Regions from separate parts of the Staphylococcus sp. GDY8P57P genome, predicted to be linked through region 1. Evidence: predicted binding sites of a transcription regulator. Region 1 holds the regulator's gene; the other holds the start of a gene.
What was found. Region 1 encodes Rex, which represses fermentation and respiration genes when NADH is low (regulators of the CRP and FNR family bind a similar motif). Its sites were predicted from a motif close to TTGTGAAATATTTCACAA; they were not measured.
Positions count from the first base shown of each region.

Region 2: a site for Rex is predicted at 2,862-2,879, ahead of KA878_RS07075 (anaerobic C4-dicarboxylate transporter family protein). Genes of this name have one in related genera too.

Region 1 is NZ_JAESLK010000009.1:85,397-93,748, reverse strand. It holds gene abc-f (ribosomal protection-like ABC-F family protein) at 1-1,325, opposite strand, end outside; gene KA878_RS04300 (redox-sensing transcriptional repressor Rex) at 1,566-2,204, shown strand; gene KA878_RS04295 (YeeE/YedE family protein) at 2,641-3,738, shown strand; gene KA878_RS04290 (sulfurtransferase TusA family protein) at 3,757-3,981, shown strand; gene KA878_RS04285 (ammonium transporter) at 4,100-5,344, shown strand; partial or broken gene KA878_RS04280 (LacI family DNA-binding transcriptional regulator) at 5,443-6,394, shown strand; gene KA878_RS04275 (sucrose-6-phosphate hydrolase) at 6,491-7,975, shown strand; gene KA878_RS04270 (carbohydrate kinase family protein) at 7,979-8,352, shown strand, end outside.
Region 2 is NZ_JAESLK010000019.1:27,109-35,460, reverse strand. It holds gene KA878_RS07080 (BCCT family transporter) at 1-1,174, opposite strand, end outside; gene KA878_RS07075 (anaerobic C4-dicarboxylate transporter family protein) at 1,539-2,831, opposite strand; gene KA878_RS07070 (hypothetical protein) at 3,057-3,311, opposite strand; gene KA878_RS07065 (CHAP domain-containing protein) at 3,491-4,264, opposite strand; gene KA878_RS07060 (CitMHS family transporter) at 5,020-6,390, opposite strand; gene cysC (adenylyl-sulfate kinase) at 6,704-7,303, opposite strand; gene sat (sulfate adenylyltransferase) at 7,319-8,352, opposite strand, start outside.

The DNA.
Region 1 (8,352 bases):
TTTTTAACATCATCTTGTACAAATAAGAAACGTCCTAATACAGCGCGTATGTCTTTTTCGTTCATAGTTGGATATTGATCCCAAACATAGTCGAGAATTGTTTTGTTGGATTTAAATTCTGCTTGCTTTTGATCATAATAGCCAATTTGTAGATTAGCACCAAAGGTAATATTACCGTCTATTTGATCTTGTCGTTGTGCGATTGTCTTAATTAGCGTCGTTTTACCTACACCATTAGGACCTATGATTGCGATATGATCGCCTTTCGTGACTTCTATGTTAATTGGAGATGTTATAGGCGCATCATAACCAATTTCAAGATTGCGAATATGCATCACGTCATTTCCTGTATTTCGATTGAACCCAAATTGAATATTGGCACTTCTTGCGTCTAACATTGGTTTGTCGATACGTTCCATTTTCTCTAATGTTTTGCGACGACTTTTTGCCATACCACTTGTTGAGGCACGTGTAATATTTTTTTCTACAAAGGTTTCCAATCGCTTAATTTCATCTTGTTGACGTTCATATTCTTGCATGCGACTTTCATAATACTTATCACGTTGCTCGATAAATTGCTCGTAATTGCCTACATAACGTTTAACATCACCAAGTGCCACATCATAGATTTGCGTGACAATCTTGTCTAAGAAGTATCTATCGTGACTGATGATGACGATGGCACCTTTGAAGTATTTTAAATAATCTTCTAACCACTTTGTTGTTTCTAAATCTAAATGGTTTGTAGGTTCGTCTAATAGTAATAAATCTGGCTCATTTAATAACATTTGTGCTAATGATAATCGTGTTTTTTGACCACCACTAAAATCGTTAATAGGTTTATCAAAATCATCTTCGTTAAAATTTAAACCATGTAGAACTGTCTTGATTTTACTTTCATATTGATAACCATCGAGTTGTTCAAATTGATTGGTTAATGATTCATAACGTTCCATATGTTGTTGATAGGCATCAGAATCATAGTCAGATGCATGATCAGCGAGCCAGTTCGTTTCTTCTTTAATTAAGCGTTCCATCTTTTTGAGATGTTCAAATGGTTTAGACATTTCTTCAAACACTGAAGCGGATGAATTAAGCGTCATTTGTTGGGTCAGGTAACCCATTCGTAAATTTTTAATTTTAGAAATATGGCCGCTATCGTAATCTTCAACACCGGCAATAATTTTCATTAAGGTTGATTTTCCAGCACCGTTACGACCTACGACTCCGATTCGTTCGCCTGTCTTTACTTCGAAATTCACACGTGTGAAAATATCATCACCATCAAATGATTTCGAAATGTCATTTAATTGCAAGAGTATCATTCAGGTTTCACCTTTCTATTTGTAAGTTTATTACTCGAAATTAAGTTGTATATTACTCTATATTTTACCATATTACTTAGTTTCTTGAAACTAAGTTATTTATTTTTAAAATGCGTTAAGGTATAATATTCCAGTATTCATAATAGGACATAAGAAAATTTTAAAAATTTAAAACGTATAGCACTCAAAATAGTTTGGATACATAGATTATAAAATTCAAACGAAAGGGGGGCATTTTAAATGGCTCAAAATAAATCTAAAATTCCACGGGCAACTTTGAAACGATTACCTTTATATTACAGATTCGTTAACACGTTAAAATCAAAAGGCATAGACAGAGTGAATTCAAAAGCGATTAGCGAGGCATTAAATATTGAATCAGCAACCATTCGTAGAGATTTCTCATATTTTGGAGAATTAGGGAAAAAAGGTTATGGTTACAATATAGATAGTTTATTAGAATTCTTTAAAACGGCACTTAGTGATAGCGATAATATACACATTGCATTGGTAGGTGTTGGTAATTTAGGTAGAGCACTTTTAACGTATAACTTTTCAATTCATGATGAAATGACCATTACAGAGGCTTTTGATGTTGATGAGCACATTGTCGGAAATAAGATTGGTGATGTGACTGTCCATCATATGAACGACTTAAAACAAGTTCTTGCTGACAAAGATATTAATGTTGTTATTTTAACGACGCCAGAAAGTGTAGCGCAACGTGTGGCAAATGAGTTAATTGAAGCAAATATTAATGGTATTTTAAATTTCACACCAACTAGAATAGAAGTACCTAATAGTGTACAAGTTCATCATATTGACTTAGGTATAGAATTGCAATCATTGCTATTCTTCATGAAAAATTATTCCAATTAAATAACGTCACTTTTATTACAGCACTCTGGGACATAAATAATATAATCATGCTATTTAGCAAATTCGCAGTTGCTGACTGAACTGATAAGGGGCTTAAACCAAGCTTTTCTCAGTTCTAGTCATCCTTGCGGGTGGGGACCCAACTAAGAGAATTTCACTAAAAAATTCTACAAGCAAAGCAAGTTGGGAGTCGGGGCCCCAACAAAGAGAATTTCACTAAGAAATTCTACAAGCAAAGCAAGTTGGGAGTGGGACGACGAATTCAAAAGAATTCTGTCCCACTCCCGTTTTGTTAGCCAACATTGAGTGAATCCAATGCAATAATTTATAGGTCGTGTGAAAAATCGCTAGAAGCATTTTATTTTAAGAAGTTGCCAAATTTAGTACAATTGATTATAATACCTTAGTAAAATAATCGGGAAAGGATGAATTAATAGTGATATGGATGATTATTAGTGGTCTTATCGTTGGAATATTATTAGGGTTTGTTATGCAACGTACACGTTTTTGTCTAGCTGGTGGCTTTAGAGACATGTATGTTCAAAAAAATAACAAAATGTTTTATGCTTTATTAGTAGCTATTACAGTCCAAAGTATAGGACTACTTATTTTAACTGGGTTAAATCTTATTTCAATACCTGATAGTACATTTCCAATTATTGGTACCATCATTGGTGCGTTTATATTTGGAATAGGTATTGTATTAGCAGGAGGCTGTGCTACAGGTACATGGTATCGTGCTGGTGAAGGTTTAATTGGAAGTTGGGTAGCACTCGTGTTATATGCAGTAACTGCGGCAATTACTAAAACAGGTGTGCTGCTTCCAGTGATGACGTGGATAAATCAACCTACAAATATCAATGCCAATATGTCTCAGACAACGGGTATTCCAATGTGGGTATTTACGTTAATATTAACGATCATCACGATTATTTTTGTAACTAAAACGTTACGCAAACCTAAACCCAAATTTGCGGTTCCAAAGCTTAAGCAAAAATATAGTGGCTTGAGACATTATTTATTTGAAAAACGATACCACCCATTTGTAGCTGGTATAGCAGTTGGTTTGATAGCATTAATTGCTTGGCCGATGAGTATGTCAACTGGTAGAGATTATGGTTTAGGCATCACAACACCATCAGCAAACTTAATTACGTTTTTAATTACAGGAGATACTCAGTTAATAGATTGGGGTGTACTATTAATATTAGGTATCTTTTTAGGGTCATATATCGCTGCTAGAGGATCGCGTGAATTCAAATGGCGATTACCTGATAAGAAGACGATTCGTAATAGTGCTATTGGTGGTATTTGCATGGGATTCGGTGCCTCAGTAGCAGGTGGTTGTTCAATTGGTAATGGCTTAGTAGAAACAGCTATTATGTCTTGGAAAGGCTGGATTGCACTAGGTTCTATGATTTTAGGTGTATGGTTTATGAGTTACTTTATTTTCATTAGACCAATGAAAAAGTTAGAAAAACAAACATCACAATCTCAAACTACTGCAGTTCCAAAACAAACACAAACAACATAATTAATTGGAGGAATAACAATGTTATATGAATTAGGTACAGTAGGTATGGTATGTCCATTCCCACTTATCGAAGCACAAAAGAAAATGCAAACATTAGATAATGGTGATGAACTTAAAATAGATTTCGATTGTACGCAAGCAACAGAAGCTATTCCAAATTGGGCGGCTGAACAAGGTTATCCAGTTACGAATTATGAACAATTAGATGATGCATCTTGGACAATTACAATTCAAAAAGCTTAAAACGAAATAAGTGATTAAAACACTGTTATATTATGTAACATATTGTGTCATTTTATCTTACGTATTTTTGCTATTTCTTTGAAGTATCATTATGATATTTTCAAAGGAAGTGGTAATTATGAAGATGGATGACACAATTTTTTTATTTCTTTGCACTTTACTTGTTTGGGTAATGACCCCTGGGCTTAGCTTGTTTTATGGTGGGTTAGTTCAATCAAAGAATGTCCTAAACACAGTTATGCAAAGTATGGCAGCAATGATTATCGTGACGTTTACATGGGTTACATTAGGTTTTTCATTAAGTTTTGGAACAGGCAATGCTTTTATAGGTAATTTCGATTTGATTGGCCTACAACATGTTGGTTTTGCAGTCAATGACCAATTAAGTCCACACATCCCGTTTGCATTATTTATGTTGTTCCAAATGATGTTTTGCACAATAGCAGTTTCAATACTCTCAGGTTCAATTGCTGAACGTATGAAATTCTTTCCGTTTATTATTTTTATATTCTTGTGGGTGATTTTGATATATAGCCCAGTTGCGCATTGGGTATGGGGCGGAGGATGGATACAACAACTTGGTGCTTTAGATTATGCTGGTGGTACAGTTGTACATATCACATCTGGTCTCTCAGGCCTTATTTTAGCGATTATGATAGGTAATGGTAAAAAAATTGAAAAAATACAGCCACATAATCTTTTAATCACTTTAATTGGTGGTATTTTAGTTTGGATCGGTTGGTATGGTTTTAACACAGGAAGTGCATATACGTTAAATGATGTTGCACTAACATCATTTGTAAATACAATTATTGCGGCAAGTGGTGGTGCGTTTAGTTGGTTAATCATTGAGTACCTTATGACTAAGAAAATAAGCCTACTAGGTTTATTATCAGGTGTCTTAGCTGGCTTAGTCGCTATTACACCTGCAGCAGGCTATGTGAATTATTTCAACGCATTTGTTATTGCATTTGCGGGTGGCATCGTTTGTTATTTCGTTATTAATGTGATTAAAGTGAAATATAAATATAACGATACACTTGATGCTTTTGGTATTCATGGTGCAGGAGGTATCGTTGGTGCTATTCTTACTGGCGTGTTTCAATCACAACATGTTAATCATGATATATCAAACGGATTTATCTATAACGGAGACATTCACTCAGTGTTGATTCAAGTTATAGCTGTGCTCGTGGTTTTATGTTACACGGTGGTTTTAACTTGGATTATAGGTAAGATTTTACAAAGTATCATGCCTATTGCAACCACTGAAGAAGAAGATAAGACAGGATTGGATCAACTTGTTCATGGTGAGAAAGCGTATTTTTATGGTGAATTAAACAAACTGAATAAAAGATATTGATAGTTTTATTAGTGATTCATATACTAAACAGTATTTTATAAGAATAGTTATGTGATAAAATAATGCTTAAATGACAGTTAATTTAGGTGATTAATCTAATGAAAAATATATCAGATATCGCAAAATTAGCGGGAGTATCTAAAAGCACGGTCTCCCGCTTTTTTAAATGACGGCTCAGTTAGCCCGCATACGAAGGAAAAGTTAAGTCGTATCATAGCTGAGCATGATTACCAACCAAATCAATTTGCGCAAAGTTTAAGAGCCAAGCATACACATATGATCGGTGCTATTATACCAAGAATGAATTCACATGCAGTGGATGAGACAGTTAAAGGCATTGTATCGGTATGCCATCAACATCAATATCAATTATTACTTAATTATACTGGTTTAGATGTTCATGCTGAGATTGAAGCACTTGAGACCTTTTCAAGAAGTAAGGTAGATGGCATCATATTAATGGCTACTACTTTAACAAATAAACATTTAGAAGTGATTCAGAAATTAGATGTACCAGTTATTCTAGTCGGTCAGTCGCATCCTGAATTACATAGTATTATTCATGATGATTATCAAGCAGGATACATTGTAGGTGAACAAATAGGGCATCAACAATTTCGAAACGTCGTATTCTTTGGAGTTAGTGAAGAAGATGTTGCTGTGGGTATACAACGAAAGCAAGGTATTATTGATGCTTTAAAACAATATGATATTCATCCTCAAATTTATGTAACATCTTTTAAATATGAAGAGGCTAAAAATGATGTTGCTGAAAAGTTAAATCATACATGTAATATTGACGTATTAATTGGTGCAACAGATCCTATAGCATTAGCAATTCATAAGTTTTATTCTCAACACCCCAATACACCTGAGAACTATCAAATTTATGGTTTTGGAGGAGACCCAATGACGCAACTCGTCACGCCTACGATTACGACTGTTAAATTTAATTATTATAAAGCTGGCACGCATGCTATGAAACAATTAAATGAATTAATTTTTTCTAAAAATGTCGTGTCAAAAACCATAATCCCGGTTGAAATATAGACACTTTAAATTACATAAATCTATGGAACCGATACCATAGTCGATGATAGAATAATAATAAACTTAGATTTAATTTATCAATGATGGAGGAATAATATGGCTGAATGGTCAAGAGAAGAACGTTATCGTCGCATTGAAGACGTAGATAAAAAGTACCTAGAGCATCTTAAACGGCAAGTCGAAACGTCAAGATTTCGTCAGACATTTCATATCCAACCTGAAACAGGTTTGCTCAATGATCCTAATGGTTTAATTTATCATAATGGCAAATATTATGTTTCACATCAATGGTTTCCACTTGGTGCTGTACATGGATTGAAGTATTGGTTTAATTATACGAGTGACGATTTAGTGACGTTCGAACCACAGGGTGCCGTATTAAAACCAGATACATATTATGATAGTCACGGTGTTTATAGTGGCAGTGCTTTTGAACATGAAGGTGACTTATATTACATATACACAGGTAATCGTCGTGATGATCAATGGGAACGTTATGCTAGTCAGATGATTGCGAAAGTAGAAAATGACGGTACAATTACAAAATTTGATAAACCCGTTATCGCTTCACAACCAGAGGGATATACAAGTCATTTTAGAGATCCTAAAGTGTTTGAATTGAATGGTGAATATTATGCGATAATTGGTGCCCAAACAAATGATGAACAAGGTCGTTGTTTAATTTACAAGACGAAAGATAAACAATTAAAGCAATGGTCTTTTTGTGGAGAACTTGAAACAAATTTAAAAAACTTTGGCTATATGTGGGAATGTCCTGACTATTTTAATTTGAATTCTAAAGATATCATACTTTTCAGTCCCCAAGGAATTGAAGCACAGGGTAATCAATTTAGAAATATATATCAATCTGGATATTTGATAGGGGATATAGATTTCGACACATTATCATTTGAACATGGAGACTTTATAGAGCTAGATAATGGTTTTGATTTTTACGCGCCACAAACATTTTTAGATGAAAATGGTAATAGAATATTAATTGGATGGATGGGGTTACCTGAAATCAATTATCCTACCGATGATGAAGGATGGGCACATTGTTTAACAATACCTAGGGTGCTGACAATTGAGGATAATCAACTGCGACAACGTCCGTTTAAAGGGCTTGAAAAGTTACGTAAAAATAAAGAAACAGCACTAGGTTATGCTAATAAATTTAATCGAAAATTACATCCATATGAAGGTACACAGTATGAACTGATTATTGATATTCTTGAAAATGATGCGTCAGAAATTTATTTTGAATTACGTACATCAAAGTTAAATAACACCAAAATTATCTATAATACAAGCGAGCAAAAGCTTACATTGGATCGCACGGAAAGTGGATTATTGCCAGATAATGTTCAAGATTTAACAAGAAGTACAATTTTAAAATCTCCATTGAGCCAATTACAAATATTTGTTGATACATCAAGCATTGAGATATTTTGCAATGACGGCGAACGTGTTTTAACTTCAAGAATATTTCCAGATGAAAATGCTACAGGTATAGAAACATCAACAGAAACAGGACAAGTTTATTTAAAATTCACTAAATATGAACTTAAGGATGATTAAAAAATGAGAAAGTTATACGGAATAGGTGAAGCATTAATAGATTTTATACCAAATGTGAAGAACTCTGAACTTAAAGATGTTGAACAATTTAGTCGACAAGTTGGGGGTGCACCTGCAAATGTAGTAAGTGTAGCACGTAAAATGGGAGCATCTACTGAAATGGTGACGCAATTAGGTAATGATGCATTTGGTGATATTATAGTTGAAACTTTAAGCAATCTAGGTGTAGGTACTCAATTCATTAGAAGAACAGATGTAGCAAATACGGCATTAGCATTTGTAAGCTTAAAAGAAGATGGACAAAGAGATTTTTCATTTTATCGTAAACCTTCTGCTGATATGCTTTATAAAGCGGACTATTTAGACGAAATATCAAT
Region 2 (8,352 bases), on a different contig from region 1:
TATTTAAAAAGTTAATCACATTAAATTCGCCTGTAATCTGTAAGTACACTGCATAGTTACCAAAGATACCAAAGAACAATAGGCAACCTAATGTACCATAAATAATTGTACCTAAAATAACTTCTTTAAGACGTCGTCCTTTTGAAATACGCGCTATAAACAGACCGATAAATGGTGCATATACTAACCACCATGACCAATAGAATATCGTCCAATCTTGTGGGAAGTTAGTTTCTTTGCGTCCTTCAATTCCACCGAAAGGTTCCATCCAAGTAGCCATATGGAAGAAGTCTCTTAGCATATTACCAAAACTTGTAATTGTCGTTTCCATTATGAAAATGGTAGGACCCACGACAAACACAAATCCTAGTAATAAGAATGATAACCATACGTTAACATCGCTTAATTTTTGAATTCCCTTTTTCAGACCAGAATAAGAACTTACTGCAAACACAACTGTGATTGTCAATAAGATAATTGAACGTACAACCATATTTTCGCCATCGATACCTGTCAATTTCTCAATACCTGCAGAAATCATAGGAACACCGAGGGCAAGTGATGTTGCAGCCCCGCCAAGTAGTCCGAAAATGAATAATATATCTACTAATTTACCTAAAAATTTATCTGTTTGTCCTTTAAGAACTGGACGACATGCTTGACTAATTTTGTAAATAGGTTGTTTCTTAACGAATACTAAATAACCAATAGGTAGTGCTGGTAAGACATAAATCGCCCATGCGATTGGTCCCCAATGGAACATACCATATTGCGTGGCATATGTAAGTGCTTCATCTGACATCGCTTTTGCACCATTTGGTGGTACTTGATAATAGAACGCCCACTCAATGACACCCCAATATAATATGTCTGATCCAATACCTGCACAGAATAACATAGACGCCCAACTGAAGTTATTAAATTCAGGTCTATCCGTTGCTTTTCCAAGCGTCACATTGCCGTAGCGTCCGAACGCAATATATAATACAAAGAATAAAATGGCTAATCCCATAAATAAATACACTGATCCAATTGAATTGGATATCGCACTGTTGATATCAGTAATTACTTTTTCACTGGCTTCCGGAAAAATCATCATCGGTGTAACAGCCACAAGTAATACGACTACCGTCCCTATAAAAGTCGGCCAATCCATAATTTTTTCTCGTTTCAATTATGTTCCTCCTCAAAATAGTTGTTTCGATAAAAATTAAAAACCACTTTCTTGTCACGGTTTATTCACATATTGACGATATCTAAAATTAAATAAAAATGCAAATTACATTCAAATTATACTTTTCAGTTTATTGAATAAATATATATTTCAGACATATTTTAAAGCTTTAGAAATTGCTATAACAACAGTGTTAAATTTAAACTTAACGTATTTAACAAATTTTATTTTGTATTATTTTTGCATAATCATACCCTCATAATGAATTTATATTTATTTAGCATTTTTTTAAATTTCTCATTTTACTCCTAAAAAAGACTACAAATCATCGAGCATGTCGCCCTAAAATTTGTAGTCTCTATATCTAAAATCCTAATATCGATTTTATTAAGAATCCAACTATAATTGATACGCCAATCGCAAAGAAGCCTGGAATAATGAAACTTGTCGCTCGTGTACGTCCAGTCTCATCTAAATTAACCGCAAATAATAACGTTGGTTGTGCCGGAATAACGAAGTTGACGTTAAGCGTTTGTACCATTGCAATAAAGTACATTGGTGGAACGCCCATACTCATAACAATTGGCACCATAATCGATGCGGTTGCAGTTTGAGAGATGACGATCATCGCCACTACAGCAACTAAGACAATGACTAACCAAGGTATAGATTGGATGGTTTGTCCGATATCGTCTTGAATGATTTTTAAGTTTTGAGGTGCGTTAAATACAGTTGCACCTAACCAGCCAGGTCCGAGTACTGCAAAGAGTGCACCAATAGCGGATTGTGCAATATGGGAAGACAAGATATCACTCGTATTAATCTTCATCATTAATAGATTAATAGCAACACTCAAATACATAAAGAACTGTACAATTTCTGTCATTGTTACGTTAACTTGTTCGCCATCGACGTTAAAGGCTGGCATTAAATTTGGAAAGATACCAAATGTTAATATTGCTGCCACACACAGTAAGAAGCTAACTACACCTAATTTAGTTTTAGTTGAAAATGATTGTTTAACAGATACTTCAGGTGTATGCGCCATTTCACTCGGCGTAACTGATGTCTTTCGACCGACAAACGTACAAAAGACACTTAACATTAGCATTGTAATAATCGCTGTAGGTAATACAATACTTAAATATTGTCCCATCGATATATGATAACCTGCCATTACCGAAATAATGTAGGCTGTTGCTGATGCTGCTGGACTACATAATAAAGCTAAATTAGCAGTCAATACAGAAGCAGTAAGCGGTCGCTTAGGTTGTATATTAGCCTTAACCGCAGTTTTGGCAATAATAGGTTCTAAGGATAACGCAATATTTGCTGTACCTACGCCAAACACAAATAAAAAGACAATCATTGGCGCTATAAAAATTATTGATCTTGGAAAGCGTTCGATCACTTTGGAAGCGAGAAAGACTAAATAGTCAATGCCTCCTGTAGCTTGCAAGGTACCACCAGCGATACCAATGGATAAAATAATTAATACTGCAGTAACAGGCGCTGAACCTGGGGGCAATTGAAAGCCAAAGATCATTATGAGTTGTGCCACAATGGCGAAGATACCACACCCTAATGCACCAGCCGCACGAAGCCCTAATAATATAGCTAGTATCATTATGATGATTTCTACTACAAACAGTAGCATGATGAAAGCTCCTAACTTTTCTGAAAATTATTGTGATTTTTTTAACATAAATAGTTTATCACTTGAAGATGTCAAAAGTATAGAATTGTAGATAATTTAAAATATTAAATGTAAATAAAATGTGAACTTACATTCTGACATACCCATTCCAATTAAATATTATCCCACTCTAAAAAACCTTGAAAGTATGCTTCTTCTAGCATCTTTCAAGGTCGATATTATCCATTATTTTGGATGGTCATCTTTGAGTGTTCCTTTTTTAATTGGGGCCGCTTCGTAATCACCCTCGATTTCTTTATCTTCAGTATGACCTTTAGCCATTTCTACATTTTTCTCAGTTTCTTTACGCTTTTCTTTTTTTGAACGCTTATCATACGCACGTTCTTCTAGTAATGATCCCCAAATAAGGCCACATATCACCGCAATCGTTACGATGATAATTAATGCTAATATAATCCATTTTATTACATCAAACGTCATCTTTAGTCACCCTCCTTTACGATTTACATATACAATCTAATATTAATTCCACTTATTATTATGTTTCCCGTTATACCTCCGCTTCAATCACACGATGCGCTATCTTGACATGCCTTTTTCCAAAAAGAAAAAAACCACGACGCCGTTAGATTAGGCATCGTGGTTAAAATGATTTCAAATTATGAAATGTAGTTATATGAACCAGCTTGGCTAGCTGAGATTGTACGTGATGATACTACACCAGGTCCACCGTTATAGTTCATTTCTGAAACTTTAACTGAACCGTCAGCATTAACACTTTCAACATATGCAACGTGACCGTATGCACCTTGAGATGTTTGCATTACTGCACCTGCTTTAGGTGTGTTGTTAACTGTATAGCCATCTGCAGCAGCTGCAGTTGCCCAGTTATTTGCGTTACCCCAAGTGCTACCAATTTTACCGCCTACTTTGTCATATACATAATACGTACATTGACCAGCAGTGTATAAGTTTGCACCGCCACTTGATTTACCTGATAATGCTGCACTACTTGAGCTTGTTGATTGAGTAGTTGGTGCGTTTTGAGTTGTTACTTTAACGTTGCGATCTGAAGTTGAATAGTTAGCACCTAAACCGCCACCAGCATTATTGTTTGCTGTGTAAGATTGTGTATTTTGGCTAGATTGATTGTTATTGTAGTTGTAATTGTAGTTATTGTATGATTGTGTATTGTTTACTGCTTGGTTGCCAGTGTATTGTTGACCACTTTGTTGCGCTTGAGCTGGGCTCCAGTTACCTTGCCATTGATAATGATAATTACCTTGTTGGTCAATTGTGTATGTGTAACTGTATGAATATGGGTCATTAGGGTTATATCCATTATTATTTTCCGCTGCGTCTGCATCCTGATGTGCTAATCCAAATGTTGCAATACCTGCTGTTGCGATTGTAGCTGTAGCGATCTTTTTCATAATTAAATATCCTCCTAGAATGTTTAAAGCTTTTTATCTCGTGGCTACCTGCAATTGACATATTAGAAATTTTAAATCATTCAATTCAAAATGTTTTTAAGTAATTTTTTCTTCGTTAATTAACGACAAGACATACTCTAACAGACACACAAGGGTTTGTGTGGAATGTTAAGGCTTTGTAAATGAATCATAATAATTTTACTTCGTATGTAATAAACATAGACTTATATTACAACTTGTAAAACGCGCCTATACCAAGACTTATAGCACGTTAATCAACAGTGTATTCACACGCTTTGTAATTTATCTGATTATTTTAGACATGTTTTATTTCATGAAAAGTGGGAAGTATAAAGCGTTTTCTCATAATAGCGGGAAGCCATTTTAGAGTGGATGATATGTAATCATAAGCATTAGAACAGGGAGTGGGACAGAATTCTTTTAAATTCGTCGTCCCACCCTTGCAAAGGTGACTAGAACTGAGAAAAGATTGATTTAAGCGCCTTCTCAGTTCAGTCAACTACTGCTAATTTGCTAAATAGCATTATTATATTATTTATGTCCCAGACTCACTGTAAAAGAGAGCCATACCGCGATATATTTTTAAAATTTGTAATGCTTCCAAATACTAACGTTTATAACAATCCCCTTATAAGATGTTCATTAGTCAACTTACAAGGGGATGCGTATTTTAATTATCCATTTTCAAAATTTCTATTTATATCTCAACAATACCATTTTGCACATACCTAGCATTAAATGGTAACTGTACCGATTAAAACTGCTATAGCCAATAACACAATCGCAAAGCCCCAAATCCAGAAGAAGGCATATTTGATGTATGTGCCCATATTGGCTTCAGCCAAACCAATCGCTAACCACAGGGCTGGAGAGAATGGACTTACAAACGTTCCGACAATATTACCAATAACCATTGAATACGCAGTCGAAACTGGATTAATACCAAATTGACTTGCTGTTTGTTCTACTATAGGAAGTAATGCAAAATAATAAGCGTCTGTACTTGTAAGTAAATCAAGTGGCACACCAAAGAAACCAACAATAATATGTAAGTAAGGTCCTACAGCATCAGGAATAATCTTAATGAAACTTAATGCAATGGCTTTTAACATCCCTGTTTCTTCCAAAACACCTAAAAACATACCAGCTGCAATGATTACTGCAGCCATCATCAATGCATTTGGTGCATGCGCCTTTAACCGATTCATTTGTTCATCGACATTAGGGAAGTTAATCACTAACGCAAGTGCAACGCCAATCATAAATGCAAATTCAGGTGGCGCAATATTAGCTAACATCATGACAAGAACGATAACCGTTAAAAGCACGTTGGCCCAAATAACCCAACCATGTTTCAATGCTCGACCTCTTACCGGAAACTTAATGTCTTGATCACGTTCATAGTTTTTTACTAAACGATGAATGTCTATGTCTAATGTAGGTTGTAAGTCACCTTTTTCAATTGCTTTTTTAATTCGCTTCTTTTCTCTAAATCCTAAGTATGTTGCAAAGATAAGAACTAACACGAAACCAATTAATTGTACCGGAATGATGCCGTACCATAATTCGTTGACACTTTTCACTTTGAGTACAGAAGCAACACGCGCCATTGGACCACCCCAAGGCACCATATTCATAATTGCAGCACTAATTGCAAGCAATAGAATTAATAAGTATTTATTCATATTTAACGCTTTATATAATGGTAATAATGCAGGTATTGATAATAAGAACGTCACAGCACCTGCACCATCTAATTGTGCAAACATACCAATCAACGCTGTTACAATGCAGACAATAACGACATTACCACGTGTCATAAGTATCAGTCTTTTAACAATAGGCTTAAAGAGCCCACTGTCTGTCATAATACCAAAGAATATAATTGCGAAAATAAACATGATGACGACGCTCATTACAGATTCTAAACCACTATTAAAGAATTTAACCAAATCTTTAACACCGTAGCCTAATAGTAAAGCGCCAATACTAGGAATTAATATCATACCAACAACTGGACTAATCTTTTTAGCGATTAACAGTCCAACTATTGAGCCAATAATCAATATTCCCATTATTGTTAACCACACACTATCCCCTTGCATGTGAAATCCCCCTTATTTTTATAATACGTTTCCCACTTTAAAGAAAACGTTTTCATAATTTTACCAAAAATCAGTCTTTTATTTAAAGAGATAGGTCAAAAAACGGGAGTGGAACAGAATTTTTTAAATTCGTCGTCCACTCCCAGTTTGATTTGCTTGTATCATGTCTTTGTGAAATTCTCTTTGCTAAGGCTCGCCCACAAGGATGACTAGAACTGAGAAAGGCATGATTTAAGCGTATTCTCAGTTCAGTCAACTACTGCAAATTTCCAAAATATCATCATTATATTCCAGACTCATACGCTTGCTTTCATTAAATATATTGCTTTTCTTTCAAGTATTCAATAATCGTATTAACTGATGCGTCTACACTTTGATGTTCAGTATCAATTGTAATTTCTGGTTGATGTGGTGCTTCATATGGTGCACTAATACCTGTAAATTCTTTGATTTCGCCAGCGCGCGCCTTTTTATAAAGGCCTTTAGGGTCACGTTGCTCACATGCTTCAACGCTGCACGCTGTATATACTTCAATGAATTCGCCATCCTCTAAAATCGCACGAACGTCATCACGGTCGGCTCTATACGGCGAGATAAAAGCTGTAATAGCAATTGTACCTGCATCTACAAGCAATTTACTCACTTCACCGATACGTCGAATATTTTCCTTTCGATCTTCTGGACTAAAGCCTAAATTGTTATTTAAACCGTGACGGACGTTATCTCCGTCTAAGCGATAGGAATGCTTCCCTAATTGGAACAATGCTTTTTCAAGTGCAACGGATACGGTTGATTTCCCAGAGCCTGATAATCCTGTAAACCATATCACTACACTTTTATGACCATTTTGTTGTTGTCTATCTGACTTGGTAACTTCAGAATCGTGCCATGTAATATTCGTTGATTGACTCATGTTAACCCCTCCGAATTAATTTTGTTTTAAACCTTTAATTAAGACTTCCGCTACTTCAGGTCTAGAGAATTTAGTAGGTAATGATTCACCGTTTCTTAATTTTTCTCTTACTTTCGTACCACTTAAGTGAACATGTTCTGATGCGTCGTGTGGGCAAGTTTTAGCTGTAGCCATGTTGCCGCATTTTTCACAATAAAAGGCATGCTCAAATTTCAATATTTGAATATCTAATTCATCTTCAAACTGAGAAATTAATTCTTGCGCTTCATATGTGCCGTAATAATCGCCTACACCTGCATGGTCACGCCCTACAATGAAGTGTGTGCAACCATAGTTCTTACGTACGGTCGCATGTAGAATCGCTTCACGTGGTCCAGCGTAACGCATTGCTGCTGGATAAATGACTAAACGCGCTCTATCTTGAGGGAAATAGTTCTTTAAGATAGCTTGATAACTTTCCATACGAACATCTGCTGGAATATCGTCTGCTTTCGTTTCTCCCACTAATGGGTTAAGTAACAGACCATCTACAATTTCTAATGCAGATTTTTGGATATATTCATGTGCACGATGAACAGGATTTCTTGTTTGGAAACCTACGACAGTCTTCCATCCTAAATCATGGAATAATTGACGCGTTTCTGCTGGATCTAAATGGAAATCAGAGAATTCATCATGTTTAGGTCGATTGATTAATTGAATTGGACCTGCTAGATACACATTGCCTTTGTCATACACTTTTTTAACACCTGGATGGGCGTCATCTGTTGTACCGTAGACATTTTGCGCTTCTTTAGTCTTATCATACGTATATTTTTCTTCTAATTTCAATGTGCCATATAATTCGCCATCTTCGCCATATAAAGCGATGTCATCGCCAATAGCTAATTTATCCGCTTCTTCTTCAGTAACAGGTAATGTAATCGGAATACTCCACACTAATCCATTTTCAAGATGTGTCGTTTCAACTACTTTAGTATAATCCGCTTCGCCCATAAATCCTGTTAATGGACTAAAACCACCAATGCCGATTAATTCTAAGTCAGAAA